2 regions of the Streptomyces sp. bgisy027 genome follow, and region 2 is predicted to be linked to the other one. Evidence: riboswitches for the same ligand, from Rfam matches in the RefSeq annotation. Region 2 holds a riboswitch; the other holds the start of a gene.
The links. Region 2 has a riboswitch for cobalamin ahead of AC3ETA_RS37860 (SCO2321 family membrane protein). Riboswitches for the same ligand answer to the same signal wherever they lie in the genome.

Region 1 (8,372 bases), on a different contig from region 2:
CGCGCTGAGCTTCTCGTACATCCAGTCGTCGACCACGCCCGCGGTGGCGTCGTAGCCGAACAGGTAGTCCACGGTCGCCGCCATCTCGAAGGCGCCCTTGTAGCCGTGCCGGCGCATGGCCGCCATCCAGCGCGGGTTGACGACACGGGCGCGGAACACGCGGTGCGTCTCCTCGCCGAGGGTGCGCGTCCGCACCTGGTCGGGAGTGGCGCTGTCGCCCACGTACGCCTCGGGGTTGGCGCCCGTCAGGTGCCGCACCATGGCGACCATGCCGCCGTGGTACTGGAAGTAGTCGTCGGCGTCCACGAGGTCGTGCTCACGGGTGTCGACGTTCTTCGCGGCGACGTTGATCCGCTTGAACGCGGTCTCCATGTCGCCGCGCGCCGCCCGCCCGTCGAGCCCGCGCCCGTAGGCGTAGCCGCCCCAGACGGCGTACACCTCGGCGAGGTCCGCGTCCGAGCGCCAGTTGCGGGCGTCGATCAGCGGCAGCAGACCGGCGCCGTACGCGCCCGGCTTCGAGCCGAAGACACGGGCCGTGGCCCTGCGCCGGTCGCCGTGCTCGGCGGTGTCCTCGTCGGCGTGCGCCTTCACGAAGTTCCGCTCGGCGGGCTCGTCCAGTTCGGCGACCTTGCGCACGGCGTCGTCGATCAGGCCGACGACGTGCGGGAACGCGTCCCGGAAGAAGCCGGAGATGCGGACCGTGACGTCGATGCGAGGCCGCCCCAGCTCGCCGAGGCCGATGATCTCGAAGCCGGTCACCCGGCGCGAGGCGTCGTCCCACACCGGGCGGCAGCCCAGCAGCGCCAGGATCTCGGCGATGTCGTCGCCCTGGGTGCGCATGGCCGAGGTGCCCCAGACCGTCAGGCCGACGGACCTCGGGTACTCACCCGTGTCCTGGAGGTACCGCTGCACCAGCGAGTCGGCGAGCGACTGCCCGACCTCCCAGCTCAGCCTGGACGGGATGGCCTTGGGGTCGACGGAGTAGAAGTTCCGGCCCGTCGGCAGGACGTTGACCAGACCGCGCGTCGGCGAACCGGACGGGCCCGCCGGGACGTAACCGCCGTCGAGCGCCTTGAGGATGTGGCCGATCTCGTCCGTGGTCCGGGCGAGCCGCGGCACGACCTCGGTGCAGGCGAACTCCAGCACGGCGACGGCCTCGGGGAGCTCGGTGCCGAGGACGTCACGGACGAGACCGGGGGCCTCCGACACCTTCCAGCCGTTGGATTCCATGCCCTCCGCGACCCGCCGGCACAGCTGCTCCAGCAGGTCGATCGCGTCGGCGGCCGTACGGGACGGGCCCTCGACGAGGTCGCTCAGCTCGACCGGGACCTTCACCGGAGCGCCCGGCTCGGCGAGCAGCTCCTTCTCCAGCAGACCGAAGTGCTCGGCCAGCGACGCCCGCAGGCCCGGCAGCGCGTTCGCCTGCCCGCCCCACACCTGCGAGGCACGCAGCACCGCGAGGACCAGGTTCACACGCGGTTCGCCGACCGGGCCGCCGCCCAGGATGTGCAGGCCGTCGCGGATCTGCACGTCCTTGATCTCGCACAGATAGCCGTCGATGTGCATGACGAACTCGTCGAAGTCGTCGTCGCCCGGCTGCTCGTCGACATGCAGGTCGTGGTGCAGCTCGGCCGCCTTGACCAGCGTCCAGATCTGGGCCCTGACCGCCGGGGCCTTCGTCGGGTCCAGGTCGGAGACGAGCGCGTACTCGTCGAGCAGCTGCTCCAGCTTGGCCAGGTCGCCGTAGGTGTCCGCACGGGCCATCGGCGGCACCAGGTGGTCGACGACGGTGGCGTGACCGCGGCGCTTGGCCTGGGTGCCCTCGCCGGGGTCGTTGACGATGAACGGGTAGATCAGCGGCAGGTCCCCGAGGACGGCGTCCGGGGCGCAGCCGCCGCTCAGCCCGAGCCCCTTGCCCGGCAGCCACTCCATCGTGCCGTGCTTGCCCATGTGCACGATCGCGTCGGCGCCGAAGCCCCCTTCCGCTGGCGCAGCCTCCAGCCAGCGGTACGCCGCCATGTAGTGGTGCGACGGCGGCATGTCCGGGTCGTGGTAGATCGCGATCGGGTTCTCGCCGAAGCCGCGCGGCGGCTGGATCATCACGACGACGTTCCCGAACCGGAGGGAGGCCAGCACGATGTCGTCCCCGTCGACGTACAGCGAGCCCGGCGGCTCGCCCCACGCCTCGGTCATGGCGTCCCGCAGCTCCGCATCGAGCTTGTCGAACCAAGCCTGATAGTCGGCGAGCGGCACGCGCGCGGGCGCCGACGCCAGCTGGTCCTCGGTCAGCCACTCGACATCGTGCCCGCCCGCCTCGATGAGCCGGTGGATCAGCTCGTCGCCGTTGTCCGGGTACTCGGTCACGCCGTACCCGGCCTGCTTGAGCGCGTCCAGGACCCGCACGGCGGAGGCGGGCGTGTCCAGGCCGACCGCGTTGCCGACGCGCGAGTGCTTGGTCGGGTAGGCGGTGAAGACCAGGGCGAGCTTCTTGCCGGCGTTCGGCTTGTGCCGCAGCCGGGCGTGCCGTACGGCGATCCCGGCGACGCGCCCGGCCCGCTCCGGGTCGGCCACGTACACGGGCACGTCGTCGGGGCCCTGCTCCTTGAAGGAGAACGGGACGGTGATCAGACGGCCGTCGAACTCCGGGATCGCGACCTGCATCGCGGCGTCCATGGGGGTCAGGGCGGCGTCGGACTCGTCCCAGGCGCTCTTGGACGACGTCAGGCACAGCCCCTGCAGCACGGGGACGTTCAGCTCGGCCAGCCTGCCGATGTCCCACGCCTCCTCGTCGCCGCCCGCCGAAGCCTGCGAGGCGTGCGTGCCGCCCGCCGCGAGGACGGTGGCGACCAGGGCGTCGGCCCGGCCCAGGATCTCGTACAGCTCCGGGTCCGCGCCGCGCAGCGAACCGCAGTACACGGGAAGCGCGTTGGCGCCCCGCGCCTCGATCGCGTCGCACAGGGTGTCGACGAACGCGGTGTTGCCGCTGAGCTCATGGGCCCGGTAGAAGAGCACGCCGACGGTCGGACGGCCTTCCTGGAGCGTACGGTCGCCGTGGACGCCGTACTCCGGCATCTTCTGCGGCTCGACGAACCCCTCGCCCGTCAGCAGCACGGTGTCGGAGAGGAACCGGGCGAGCTCGGTGAGGTTGGCGGGGCCGCCCTCGACGAGGTACTTCAGCGCCTCGGCGACCACACCGGCCGGGACGGACGACTCCGCCATCAGCTCCGCGTCCGGCACGGCCTCGCCGCCCAGCAGCACGGTCGGCACGCCCGACGCCTTCAGCTTCGCGAGCCCGTCCTCCCAGGCCCGCTTGCCGCCCAGCAGCCGGACGACGGCGAGGTCCGCGCCGTCGAGCAGCGCGGGCAGCTCGGTCTCGACGTCCACGCGCGTCGGGTTGCCGATCCGGTAGTCGGCACCGGAGGCGGCGCGGGCCGCCAGCAGATCCGTGTCGGCGGTCGACAACAACAACACTGTGCTCATGCGGGCGCTCCCGGTGGAATGAAAGGCAGTCCTTGCGGCGCGCCGGACTCGATGAGCCGCCACAGCGCGTCCGTGTCCGCGTGCTGTTCGATGAGATCGCCGAGCCGGTCGAGCTGCTCCTCGCGCAGCGCGGCGAACGAGGTGTCGGGCGCCGGCACGAACCGGCGGCCCGCGGCGGCCGCCACCTCGCGCAGGAACGCCCGCCGGAAACCGTCCGACTCCAGCGAGCCGTGCCAGTGGGTGCCCCAGGTCCGGCCGACCCGGCAGCCGTCGAGGAAGGCTTCGCCTCCCGTGACGTCGGCGACGCCGTGATGGATCTCGTAGCCGTCGACGCGCTCCCCGAGCGCCTCGCCGACGGGCCGGGTCAGGGTCTTCTCCCGGGCGAACCGCACCCGTACGGGCAGTACCCCGAGTCCCTCGACCTGTCCGCGCCGGCTCTCGACGTCGTCCTCGATGTGTTCGCCGAGGAGCTGGAAACCGCCGCAGATGCCGAGGATCGGCCGCCCCTCGGCCGCCCTGCGGACCAGGGCCCGCGCGAGCCCGCGCTCCCGCAGCCACTCCAGGGCGCGGACGGTGCCCCGGGTGCCGGGGACCACCACCAGGTCCGCGTCGGCCAGTTCCTCCGGCCGGTCCACGAACCGCACGACGACGCCCGGTTCGGCGGCGAGGGCGTCGATGTCGGTGAAGTTGGACATCAGCGGCACGGCACAGACGGCGACGCGCAGCACGTCCTCACCGACGGGGGAGGAGACCTCGGACTCCCGTACGGCGCCCCGCAGGGAGATTCTCAGCCCGTCCTCCTCGTCGATGCCGAGGCCGTGCCGGAAGGGCAGGACGCCGTAGGTCCGCCGCCCGGTGAGGTCGTGCAGCATGTCGAGGCCGGGTTCGAGGAGCGAGACGTCGCCGCGGAACTTGTTGACCAGGAAGCCGGCGATCAGTTCCTGGTCCTCGCGGGACAGCAGCGCGACGGTCCCGAAGAAGGAGGCGAAGACGCCGCCGCGGTCGATGTCGCCGACGACGAGCACCGGAAGCCCGGCATTGCGGGCGATGCCCATGTTGACGATGTCGGTCCGCCGCAGATTGATCTCGGCCGGAGAGCCGGCCCCCTCACAGATCACCGCGTCATACGTGCCCCGCAACTCGGCGAGGCACTCCAGCACCGTCCCGAGCAACTGCTGCTGCCGCCCGCCGTGGTAGCCCCGCGCGCTCAGCTCACCCACCGGCCTGCCCAGCAGCACGACCTGACTGCTCTGCTCACCGCCGGGCTTGAGCAGCACGGGGTTCATCAGCGCGGTCGGCTCGACACGGCACGCCTGGGCCTGCATGGCCTGCGCCCGCCCGATCTCGGCGCCCTCGCGCGTCACGAACGAGTTCAGGGACATGTTCTGCGCCTTGAACGGCGCGACCTTCACCCCCTGCCGCACCAGCCACCGGCAGATCCCCGCGGTGACGACGCTCTTGCCGGCGTCCGAGGTGGTGCCGGCGACAAGAAGGCCACCGCCCGTCATGACGTACGTCCCTTCGCGATGCGGCGCGCGGCGACACAGACGCCCAGCGCCAGCCAACTGACGCGCTTCGACAGCCGTACGGCCCGTTCGACGTCGTGGATGCCCACGGCCCGTCCCGTCCCGTTGAGCACCGGACGGTGCTCGACCCGGCCGCCGTAGGAGAGGGTCCCGCCCAGCCGCACCCCGAGGGCTCCCGCGAACGAGGCCTCGACGGGCCCGGCGTTGGGGCTGGGGTGCGCGGCGGCGTCGGCACGCCAGGCCCGCACCGCACCCCGGGGATCGTCGCCGGCGAGGGTGGCGAGTACGGCCGTCAGCCGCGCCCCCGGCCAGCCGGCCACGTCGTCGAGGCGGGCCGAAGCCCAGCCGTAGCGCAGGTACTTGGGCGACCGGTGCCCGACCATCGCGTCGAGCGTGTTCACGGCCCGGAAGCCGAGCAGTCCGGGCACCCCGCCGACGGCCCCCCACACCAGGGCGCCCACGACCGCGTCGGAGGTGTTCTCGGCGACGGACTCCACGACCGCCCGCGCGATCCCGTCCGCGTCCAGCGCCTGCGGATCCCGTCCGCACAGATGAGGCAGCCGTGCCCGGGCGCCCTCGACATCCCCCGCCTCCAGGGCCCGCCCGACCGCGCGGGCCTCCCGGGCGAGCGAGGTGCCCCCGACGACCGCCCAGGTGGCGGCGCCGGTCAGCGCGAGGGAGGCGGCCGGGGAGGTACGGACGACACGGGCGGCGACGGCACCCACGGCCATGGCGCCACCGGCGCACACGGCGGTGTGCAGGGCACCGCGTGCGCGGTCGTCGCGCCACAAGACCCGTTCCACGGCGGCCGCGGCCCGTCCGAACGCGGCGACCGGATGCCCCCGGCGGGGGTCGCCGAGCAGCAGGTCACCGAGGAGCCCGGCGGCGGCGCCGTACGCGAAGACGCGATCGGCTCGCATCGGGGTCAGCCGACCGTGCGGCCGGACGAGGTTGTGCTACTGCATGTCGATCGGCAGGCGAGCATCGCGTTGTGTCCTCACTCAGGGTGTCCGCGCCCTGGTTCGAAGAGACCGACGGCGAGAGTTCCTGGCTCCCGGGGATTGCTACCCCGGTGACAGTGGCGGGACCGCGCCGGATTCTCACCGGCTTCCTCTTCTGCCGTCGTACTTGGCCCCGGAAGTCCACCACGGGGTTCCGAGGGGCGTCAACTTGCCGTTGACCTGCGACGGGAGAGTGTGCGAAGGCCCACACAGCGGCGAGGTGCGGGACGGTCGTCCGCCCCCCACCTCGGGTGTTTCGCGTGTTGTGGGTCAGGCCACGAAGGGCCTGTGGGTCACGCCACGATCAGATAGATCCCGTAGCCCACGGCGGCCGCGCAGGCCGCGAAGCAGGCGTAGGCGCCGGTGACCGCGAGCGCGGCCGAGTCGCCCTGGGCCACGGCCCGTTCGCGGCGTGAGAGGCCCGCGACACCGAGGGTGAACAGGCCCACGAGGGCCACCGTGACCACGAGGCTGACGCCGAAGACGGAGCCGAGTGCCGCCCAGTCGATCTTCATGCTTCTACTTTCTGGATAGCCGGATTACGGGGCGGTCAGACGGTGGCCTGCGAGGACGCCGGCTCGGAGGACGCGGGCTCGGAGGACGAGGGGGCCGGGATCGTGGCCGAGAGGTCCTCGGCCGGCGTGCCCGCCGGGGGCGGGGTGACGGCGGCGATGGCGGTGGTGACCACGCCGGGCGCCTCGTCGGAGTCGTTGACGTTGGTGTGGTCGACGACCTCGCGGCGGGAGATCTTCCAGATCGCGGCGCTGGAGGCGACCAGGAAGACGGCGACCACGGCCGTGCCCCAGGTGCCGAAGCCCGTCACGTACTCCGCGAGCGCGGCGACCAGGGCGGCGGCCGGCAGGGTCAGGCCCCAGGCGACGAACATCCGGGTGGCCGTCGACCAGCGGACGACGCCGCCCTTGCGGCCGAGGCCGGCGCCCATCACCGAGCCGGAGACGGAGTGCGTGGTGGAGAGGGAGAAGCCGAGGTGGGAGGAGGCCAGGATGACGGTGGCCGCGCTGGTCTGGGCGGCGAAGCCCTGCTGCGGCTGAAGGTCGGTCAGGCCCTTGCCCATGGTGCGGATGATGCGCCAGCCGCCGAGGTAGGTGCCGAGCGCGATGGCCAGGCCGGCGGAGAGGATGACCCACATGGGCGGGTCCGAGTCGGGGGCGACGACGCCGCCGGCGACCAGGGCGAGGGTGATGATGCCCATCGTCTTCTGCGCGTCGTTGGTGCCGTGCGCCAGGGAGACCAGGCCGGCGGAGGCTATCTGGCCGGTCCGGTAGCCCTTGGCGGCGGCCTCGCCGTCGGCCTTCTTGCCGAGGCGGTAGGTCAGGCGGGTGCCCAGCAGCGCGGCGATGCCCGCGACCAGCGGGGCGGCGATCGCCGGGATCAGCACCTTGGTGAGGAGCGCGTCGCCGTGGACCGCGCCGATGCCGGCCGAGGCGATGGTGGCGCCGATCAGACCGCCCATCAGGGCGTGCGAGGAACTGGAGGGCAGGCCCACCAGCCAGGTGAGCAGGTTCCAGAGGATCGCGCCGACCAACGCGGCGAAGATGACCTCGGGACGGATGCCGGTCTCGTCGACGAGACCTTTGGAGATCGTGTTGGCGACCTCCACGGAGAGGAAGGCGCCGACAAGGTTCAGCACGGCGGACATGGCCACCGCCACCTTGGGCTTGAGCGCACCGGTCGAGATGGTGGTGGCCATCGCGTTGGCGGTGTCGTGGAAACCGTTCGTGAAATCGAACGCGAGTGCGGTTACCACCACAATCGCGAGGATCAGCGAGAAGTTTTCCATTTACCCAGGCAATCGTTCGAGGTCATTGGCCGGACGAACGTAGGTAACCTGGGTGAACGAAAGGTGAACTGGGGTGGGCCGCACGGTGTCCGAGAGGGCTGGATGAGGCAACCTCGGACCGGCCGGTCGCCGCGCGGCCCGGACGCTGCGGGGCTAGTGGCCCCGGGCGAACTTCCTCAGCTGGGTCATGGACCCGTTGAAGAGATTTTGATCACCCGGCAGGCTGCCGCTGTTGTCGTACTGCCAGAAGGTCCAGAACTGCCATCCGGCCGGCATCGAGCCGGCCGTCGAGGAGTTGTAGCGGGCTATCCACAGAGCGTGGTTCGAGGCGAAGGCGCGGCTGGTGCCGGTGCAGGTGTTCCACCAGTGGGTCGTGGTGTAGATCACCGGGCGACGGCCGGTCAGCCGCTTCACCTCGTTGCTGAAGGACTGGATCCAGCCGACCATCTTCGCCTTGCTCAGTCCGTAGCACTTCTGCCTGCCGTACGGGTTGTACTCGATGTCCAGGGCGGGCGGCAGGGTCCAGCCGTCCGACCGCCAGGCGCCGCCGTTGCGTACGAAGAA
Region 2 (8,372 bases):
CGCTGCTGAATGCCGTGGAGGCCCCGACACAGCCGCTGTTCAGCCCGGCCGCCGCAAGCGACAGAGGCCCGCGTTTCCCCGGGGCCGAGCCCTTCGTGTTCTCCTTGCCGATCCGCAACCCGTCCTTCACCGGACGCGAGGAGTTGCTCGGACACCTGCGCGATCGGCTGCGGGCCGGTAACGGCACGGTGCTTCTGCGCGGCATGGGTGGCGTGGGCAAGACGATGCTGGCCCTGGAGTTCGCCCACCGCTTCAAGAGCGACTACGACGTCGTCTGGCACATCCAGGCCGATCAGCGAAACCTCGCAGTGGAGCAGTTCGCGGGGCTGGCAGGCCATCTGGAGGTTTCCGAGCGCAAGAACCCGACGGCGACGGCGGCCGCGGTCAAGGATGCGCTGCGTCTGGGTCGGCCCTACAGCCGCTGGCTACTGATCCTCGACAATGTCGAGCACGTGAACGATCTGTCCGATCTGCTGGTGAGCAGCAAGGCAGGCCACGTCCTGATCACCAGTCAGCGCTCCGAGGGCTGGGAACGGTACGCGGAGATCGCCGATGTCGGTGTGTTCGAGCGCGAGGAGAGCGTCGCGCACCTCAAGCGCAGGCTCACCGAGTGCAGCACCGAGGAGGCCGACGAAGTGGCTTCGGCCCTCGGCGATCTGCCGCTGGCCGTCGAGCACGCGGCCGCAGTGCTCAAGGAGAGCGGCCTTCAGACCCAGGAGTACGTCAAACTGCTCGAGCGCCAGCCCGCCGCCGACACGGCCGGTCTGAGCCCTGACGACCGGCTCCTCGACGTCTCCAAGACCTGGAGCGTGGCCATCGGGCAGCTCAACAAGAACTTCCCGCCGGCGGTTCAACTCCTCAAACTGGCCGCCTGGTTCAGCCCCGAGCCGATCTCCATGGATCTGCTGCAGAGCACGCAGATCGCACAGTCCCTCACCGGTCAGGACAGCCCACGCGATCAGGAGTTCCGGCCGCGCGCCTTCGACAGCACGGAAATGATCGCGCGCGCGTTCCAGGAGCTGAGTCGACTCTCGCTCGCGACGGTGGACCGCAAGTCACGCAGTCTCCGCGTGCACCGCCTGGTGCAGATGTCGGTGCGCCTGAACATGACGGAGGAAGATCAGGAGGCCACGCGGGACGTCGTCTTCCGCACCTTGGTGGCCGCCCGTCCCGAACAGGACGACCCCGAGGACCACAACACCTGGGAGCGCTACCGCATCATCTGGCCTCACCTGGGAACTTCTTGGGCCCTGACAGCACCCGACTACGGCATCCGGAAGCTGATCGTGGACCGAGTTCGCCAGTTGCGCCGCCGCGGCGAGCTGAAGCAGGCGTACGACCTGAGCACGCGCGTGCATCAGGGCTGGCTCGAACACAGCGGACCCGACGAACGCTGGGTGCTGCACATGGGCTTCCAGATCGCCAACATCCTTCGTGCCCAGGGCAGATACCAAGAGGCCCTGGAGCTGGACATGGACGTACTGCACCGCCAGGAAGCGGCCTTGGACAGCCCGCACGACCTCCACATCCTCATGACGTCCGGCGGTGTGGCTGCCGACCTGCGCGGTCTGGGCCGCTACAGCGAGGCACTGGAACGCGACCGGCTCAACCACGAGCAGTTCCTGGAGTTGTTCGGCGAAGACCATCCGCGCAGCCTCATGGCCGCCAACAATTACGCGGTATGCCTACGGGTGTTGGGGCAGTACACGGACGCTCTGCGGCTGGACCGCAAGACTATGGAGACTCGCAACAAGATCCTCGGCCCGGAACATGCCTACACCCGGGCATCAACCATCAGTTACGCCCGCGATCTGCTCGACTGCGGCGACTACGCCGGATCCGAGCTTCCGTTGCGGCGCACCTACGACCAATGCCTCTCCCATCAGCAGTTCGGCCCGTCCGCTCCCACCACCATCAACGCGGGCAAAGCGCTGTCGGGTGCCCTGCACCAGATGGGCCGGGCCCAGGAAGCGGAAGACCTGACACGCACGGTGCTGTCCAACCTTCCCTCCGAGGAAGGGTCGGCCTCGCCCAACCGGTTGCTGCTCCACCTGGGCCTGGCCGGGATCCTGGGCGCGCAGGGTCGTACCGAAGAGGCCGTCGAGCTGGCCCGCCGGGTCCTGGACGACTGCCGTCGGTTCTTCCAAGACCAACACCCCTACACAGCAGCCTGCTACGCGAACCTGGCCGTGCTGCTCTACACGGCCAACGAGGCGGCTTCCTCACTGGCACACGCCGAGCAAGCCGCAAGGGTTTTCGCGGCAATCTTCGACGACGACCACCCGTTCACCCTGATGTGCCGGGTGAACCTGGCCAATGCCCAGGCCGCACTGGGGCAGCGTGGACGGGCCCGCGCTACCTACGAGGAGGTACTGGACCGGCTTCGCGATGTCCTCAACGACGACCAGCACCCCGCCCCACTGGTCTGCGCGGCCAACCTCGCGGTGGTCCTGAACGAGTTGGGAGAGAGCGAGGCGGCCGACCGGCTGCGTGAGGAAGTGCTGGGCGCGATCACTGCGCGACTCGGGGCCGATCATCCCCGCGCTCTGGCCCTGCGCGATTGGAGTCGGTCGGGCTGGGAGTTCGACCCGCACCCGATCTGATCTGCGATGTGCTCGCCCACGTCGGCGAGCACATCGCAACGAACCACTTTCGCGGGCGCGGACGGGCTGCCGGCACCCGCTACACGGCGGCCCCGAAGCGCTCGCGAGCACGGTCACGTAGCCAAGCGAGTATTTCCGGTACGGCCGGCAGCGCGGCGAAGTGAGCCGCCCCCGGCTTCAGCACGGCAGTCGCTGAGGGAATGCGTTCGGCAAGCCATCGGAAGTGGCCGACGGGCGAGAAGGTGTCGTGCTCACCGTGCCACAGCAGCAGCGGGACTTCGACGATCTTGCCTGGCTCGAAGCCCCAGTCCAGCCGGAAGGACAGCACGTCGTCGAGCCACCCGAACGAGGAACGCACCACACTGGTCTCGTAGTTGGCGAGGAGTAGGCCTCGGATCCCACCATGTCCCACCACGGCCTTGTCTGCCGTGGGCATCTCCGGAGTGAGTAACCCCAGCAGTGATTCCGGCTTGTCACGAATGGCATCCGCATTGCTGGCCAGGTTGGCCTTGAGCCTTTCCAAGCACTCCTCGGAACCATCGCGGAGAGCCGCCCGGGCGGCCTTGTAGGCGATGACGTTGGACGGGGCCATCCCCTCGAACCAGTCGAGCCCATCTGCATCGGGGGGAGCGATGCTGACCAGAACGGCAGCACTGGCGACCCTGTCCGGAAGCAGCGCCGCACACGCCAACGCATGCGGCCCGCCGCCGGAACGGCCGAGCACGGAGAACGGTCCAAGATTCAGCTGGTCTGCGATGGCCGCCACATCCGCGGCGGCGTGACGCACGGCGCGGCCTTTTAACCGCTGCGACTCCCCGTACCCCGGCCGGTCATAGGAGATGAGCCGGATGCCGAGTTTGTAGAGAACGCTGGTCCGTGGACGCGGCCCCACCCTGCTGCCCGGAGTGCCATGCAGCAAGAACACCGGGTGGCCCTTCGGGTCCCCCGACGTCTCGAAGAAGAGCAGCCTCTTGCCGTCGCCGCTCTCGACACTTCCCAACACCAGGTGTGCCTCCCGTCGCCAGCGCCGCGGCCGCCCGGAGCAGGACCCGGAGAATCAGCATCCCGCCCGTCAGAGCGCCAGTCGACACACAAACCAGCCGTCATTCGCGACGGACCAAGGGTTTTCCGTAAGACGCAATGCCACGGGGTGACGGTTGCGCGTCCCGAAGGGCCGCTCGCACCGACCAAACGGTAGAGGATTCCCACCCTCCGGCAGGTCATTCCAGCCACACCGATAGCCATTCGGCGCAAAATCCATGTTTGGTTTGACACTTCTGTGATCGCAACGCCCCAGGGCGGCGATCACGCGACCCGAGGGCAGTACCCACATGATGGGGCCACCCGACCCGTCTCGCATCCTGACGTCGGCCGATACCGAACTGTCCGCGAGGAAGGGCCGACGCCGCGGCCGGGATCATGCACACGCCCATCACGAAGCTCGGCAACCCCCTGCAACATCCATGGGCGAAATCCAGCCGAACCGGCCACCCCCGTCCTCCCTCGACACCGGCCCGCCTCCGCCGCCCACAGCCCCCTCTCAGCCCCGGCCTACCCCCGGGTAGAGTGTCGCCGTCGTCATCACACCCGTACGTGGGAAAGCCGGTGCAAATCCGGCGCTGACCCGCAACCGTGAACCGGTCGTCGTCGAAGGCCGGTGAGCCGGATCGCCGCGTACGGGAAGTGACCGGCTCACGCGCCCCGGCAGTCCGCCGGAGTGCGGCACCGTCGAGGTATACGGAGCCGAGCCGCCGGGGGTCTCCCCTGCGCTGCCCGGTTCCCCTTAGGGAAGGGCACCCGCCGATCATGTACGTCCGTCGCAGCGCCGCGGTCCTGGCCGCCGCCGTCGTGATCGGCGCGGCCGCGCCGGCCATAGCCGCCGACTCCTCCCCGTCCGCGTCACCGTCCCCCGCCGGCTCGCCGTCCCCCTCCGCGCCCGCGAAGCCGACGTACCCCGCCGAGCTGTACGGCACCACCGACCCCACCTACGACGGCGTCTGGCGGCAGTCCCTCGCGATGCTCGCGCAGGACACCGTCGGGGTGCAGCCCGCCGAGGGGGCCGTGGACTGGCTGCTCACGCAGCAGTGCGCGAACGGGGCCTTCGCGCCCTACCGTGCCGACGCCGCCGCCGACTGCGATGCCAAGACCCTCGTCGACACCAACAACACGGCCGCCGCCGTCCAGGCGCTCGTCGCGCTCGGCGGGCACGACGCCGCCGCCTCCAAGGCCGTGACCTGGCTGAAGTCCGTCCAGAACAAGGACGGCGGCTGGGGTTACCTGCCGGGCGGGGCCAGCGACACCAACTCGACGTCCGTGGTGATCGGCGCGCTCGCGGCCGCCGGTGAGAAGCCGGCGGACGTCCGCAAGGACGGGAAGACGGCCTACGACGCGCTCGACAAGCTCGTCCTGCCGTGCAAGGGCGACGGCGCAGGCGCCTTCGCCTTCCAGCCCGACAAGAACGGCAAGCTGCTCGCCAACGCCGACGCCACCGCGGCCGGCGTCCTCGGCTCCCTCGGCAAGGGCCTCGTCGTGAGCCCCGGCAAGGACGCGCCGGCCACGCGATGCGTGAGCGACGGTCTCCCGGCCTCGCAGCAGGCCGCCGTCAACGGCGCCGCCTACCTCACCGACGCCCTCGCCAAGGACGGCCACCTCACGTCCGCCCTCCCGGGCGCCGAGGACCAGCCCGACTACGGCAACACCGCCGACGCGGTCGTGGCGCTGGCCGCCCTTTCCGGTGCCGATGCCGCCGAGAAGCCGCTGCGCTGGCTGGAGCGGAACTCCGCGAAGTGGGCGAAGCAGAGCGGCCCGGCTGCCTACGCCCAGCTGATCCTCGCCGCCCACGCCACCGGCACCGACCCCCGCGACTTCGGCGGCGCCGACCTGGTGAAGCAGCTCAACGCCACGGGCCCCGCGCCGCAGGCCGCCACAAAGGCCGCGGACAAGGACGCCGAGAAGGACGAGAAGGGCGACAGTCCCTTCGGTGTCTGGTGGTACGTCGGCATCTTCCTCGTCGTCGGCGTCGGCATCGGCTTCCTGCTGAGCGGCCGCAAGAAGGGCCCCCAGGCGTGATCCGCCGCTTGCTCGCCCCGCTCCTGGCCGCGCTGGTCCTGCTGACCGGCGCGGCCCAGGGCGCGCAGGCGGCCGGCTACCGCTACTGGTCCTTCTGGGAGCGCCAGGGCGACACCTGGATCTACGCCACCCAGGGCCCCTCCCTCGCCCGCCCCTCCGACGGTGACGTCCAGGGCTTCCGATTCGCCGTGAGCGAGGACTCGAAGGACGCGACGCAGCCCAGGGGTGCGGCCGAGTTCGCGGTGATCTGCGCCAGGACGCCCGCCGAGGACGGCAGGAAGCGGGTCGCCCTGATCATCGACTTCGGTACGGCGGCCGACGCCCCGTCCGGCGAGACGCCCCCTGCCCGCCGCACCGCGTGCGCCCGGGTGGCTCCCGACGCGACGACCGCCGAGGCCCTGGCGGCCGTCGCCAAGCCCCTGCGCTACGACACCAACGCCCTGCTGTGCGCGATCACCGGGTATCCGCGGAAGGGCTGCGGCGATCAGGTGTCGGGCGGCGGCCGGGAGACCGGGAAGCCGACCGCGGCCGGGCAGACCGCCACCGCGGCCGAGGACGACTCGGACGGCGGGCTCTCGCTGGGCCTGGTCGCGGGCGCCGCCGTGGTCGTGGTGCTGGGGGCGGCGGCGGTCTGGCAGGCACGGCGGCGCGGGGATGGCTAGCCGAGCGGAGCTTCGCGATGCCTAGCCGTGCGGAGCCGCCCAGGGGTGCGCAGACGCGGCGGGCGGCCCGGCCGGTGCCGTCCGCCGCCGCCCTTCGCCCGAACCACCGCGCCCCTCTCCACCCCGGCGCCTGGTGGCTCTGGGCCCTCGCCCTCGGTACCGCCGCCACCCGCACCACCAACCCCCTCCTGCTCGCCCTCCTCATCGCGACCTCCGCCTACGTCGTGGCGACCTGCCGCCCGAACGCCCCCTGGGCCCGCTCCTACTCCGTCTTCTTCAAGCTGGCCCTGGCCGTCCTCCTCATCCGCCTCGTCTTCGCCGTGGCCCTCGGCTCCCCGCTCCCCGGCACCCACGTGATCGTCGCCCTCCCCGAGATCCCCCTCCCCGACTGGGCGCAGGGGATCCGCCTGGGCGGCAAGGTCACCGTCGAGACCGTGCTCATCGCCCTCTACGACGGCCTGCGCCTGGCGACGCTCCTCATCTGCGTGGGCGCGGCGAACTCCCTCGCCAACCCCACCCGCCTGCTCAAGTCCCTGCCCGGCGCGCTCTACGAGATCGGCGTGGCGGTCGTCGTCGCCCTCACCTACGCCCCCAACCTCATCGCCGACGTCCAGCGGCTGCGCGCCGCCCGCCGGCTGCGCGGCCGGCCCGACAGCGGTGTCCGGGGCCTCCTCCAGGTGGCGCTGCCTGTCCTGGAGGGGGCGTTGGAGCGGTCGGTCGCGCTCGCCGCCGCGATGGACGCGCGCGGCTACGGCCGTACCGCCGACGTCCCGCCCCGCGTCCGCCGTACGACGACCGCGCTCACCCTCGGCGGCCTGCTGGGCGTCTGCGCCGGGACGTACGGGCTCCTCACCGCCGAAGGCGGCACCTACGGCCTCCCGGTCCTCCTCGCCGGAGTCGTCGCCGCCCTCGCGGGCCTGCGCCTGGGCAGTCGGCGTTCCCCGCGCACCCGTTACCGCCCCGACCGCTGGGACACCCACGCCTGGCTGGTCGCCGGTTCCGGCGCGGCGGTCGCCGCCCTGCTGACCCTGGCCGCACACCGTGCCCCGGAAGCCCTGAATCCCGGCGTGATCCCCCTCGTCGCCCCCGCCCTCCCCCTGTGGCCCGCGGCAGCGGTCCTCCTCGGCCTCCTCCCGGCCTTCGTCAGCCCCACGCCCCGCACTCCCGCCGCCCCCAAGGAGCCGTCGTGATCCGCTTCGAGAACGTCTCCGTGACGTACGACGGCGCCGCCGAACCCACCGTCCGTGGCGTGGACTTCGCGGTCCCGGAGGGCGAACTGGTGCTGCTCGCCGGCCCGTCCGGGGTCGGCAAGTCCACCGTGCTCGGCGCGGTGAGCGGGCTCGTGCCGCATTTCACCGGCGGCACCCTGCGCGGCCGCGTGACCGTGGCCGGCCGCGACACCCGTACGCACAAGCCGCGTGAACTCGCCGACGTGGTCGGCACGGTGGGCCAGGATCCCCTGTCCCACTTCGTCACGGACACGGTCGAGGACGAGCTCGCCTACGGCATGGAGTCACTCGGCCTGGCCCCGGCCGTGATGCGCCGCCGCGTCGAGGAGACCCTGGACCTGCTCGGCCTCGCCGATCTGCGCGACCGTTCCATCGCCACCCTCTCCGGCGGCCAGCAGCAGCGCGTGGCGATCGGCTCGGTCCTCACCCCGCACCCGAGCGTCCTGGTCCTGGACGAGCCGACGTCGGCCCTGGACCCGGCCGCCGCGGAAGAGGTCCTGGCAGTCCTCCAACGCCTGGTCCACGACCTCGGCACGACGGTCCTGATGGCCGAGCACCGCCTGGAACGCGTCGTGCAGTACGCCGACCAGATCGCCCTCCTGCCCTCCCCCGGCACGCCCCCGGTTCTGGGCACCCCGCCGGAGATCATGGCCGTCTCCCCCGTCTACCCGCCGGTCGTCGCCCTGGGCCGCCTGGCCGGCTGGAGCCCGCTTCCCCTGACGGTCCGAGACGCCCGCAGAAGGGCAGCAGACCTACGGCAACAGCTCGAGCAACGGCACACCAACGCCGCTCAAGACCGCTGGGAACCG

Region 1: it holds a riboswitch for cobalamin, as region 2 does, so the genes downstream of both, AC3ETA_RS33375 (cobalamin biosynthesis protein) here and AC3ETA_RS37860 (SCO2321 family membrane protein) in region 2, are expected to answer to the same signal.

What each region holds. Positions count from the first base shown of each region.
Region 1 is NZ_JBYIVZ010000040.1:1,512-9,883, reverse strand. It holds gene cobN (cobaltochelatase subunit CobN) at 1-3,480, opposite strand, end outside; gene AC3ETA_RS33380 (cobyric acid synthase) at 3,477-4,988, opposite strand; gene AC3ETA_RS33375 (cobalamin biosynthesis protein) at 4,985-5,926, opposite strand; cobalamin riboswitch at 6,026-6,171, opposite strand; gene AC3ETA_RS33370 (hypothetical protein) at 6,301-6,522, opposite strand; gene AC3ETA_RS33365 (inorganic phosphate transporter) at 6,558-7,808, opposite strand; gene AC3ETA_RS33360 (lysozyme) at 7,962-8,372, opposite strand, start outside.
Region 2 is NZ_JBYIVZ010000052.1:28,907-37,278, forward strand. It holds gene fxsT (FxSxx-COOH system tetratricopeptide repeat protein) at 1-2,603, shown strand, start outside; gene AC3ETA_RS37855 (alpha/beta fold hydrolase) at 2,683-3,606, opposite strand; adenosylcobalamin-variant (AdoCbl-variant) riboswitch at 4,190-4,284, shown strand; gene AC3ETA_RS37860 (SCO2321 family membrane protein) at 4,410-5,672, shown strand; gene AC3ETA_RS37865 (SCO2322 family protein) at 5,669-6,334, shown strand; gene AC3ETA_RS37870 (energy-coupling factor transporter transmembrane component T) at 6,352-7,524, shown strand; gene AC3ETA_RS37875 (ABC transporter ATP-binding protein) at 7,521-8,372, shown strand, end outside.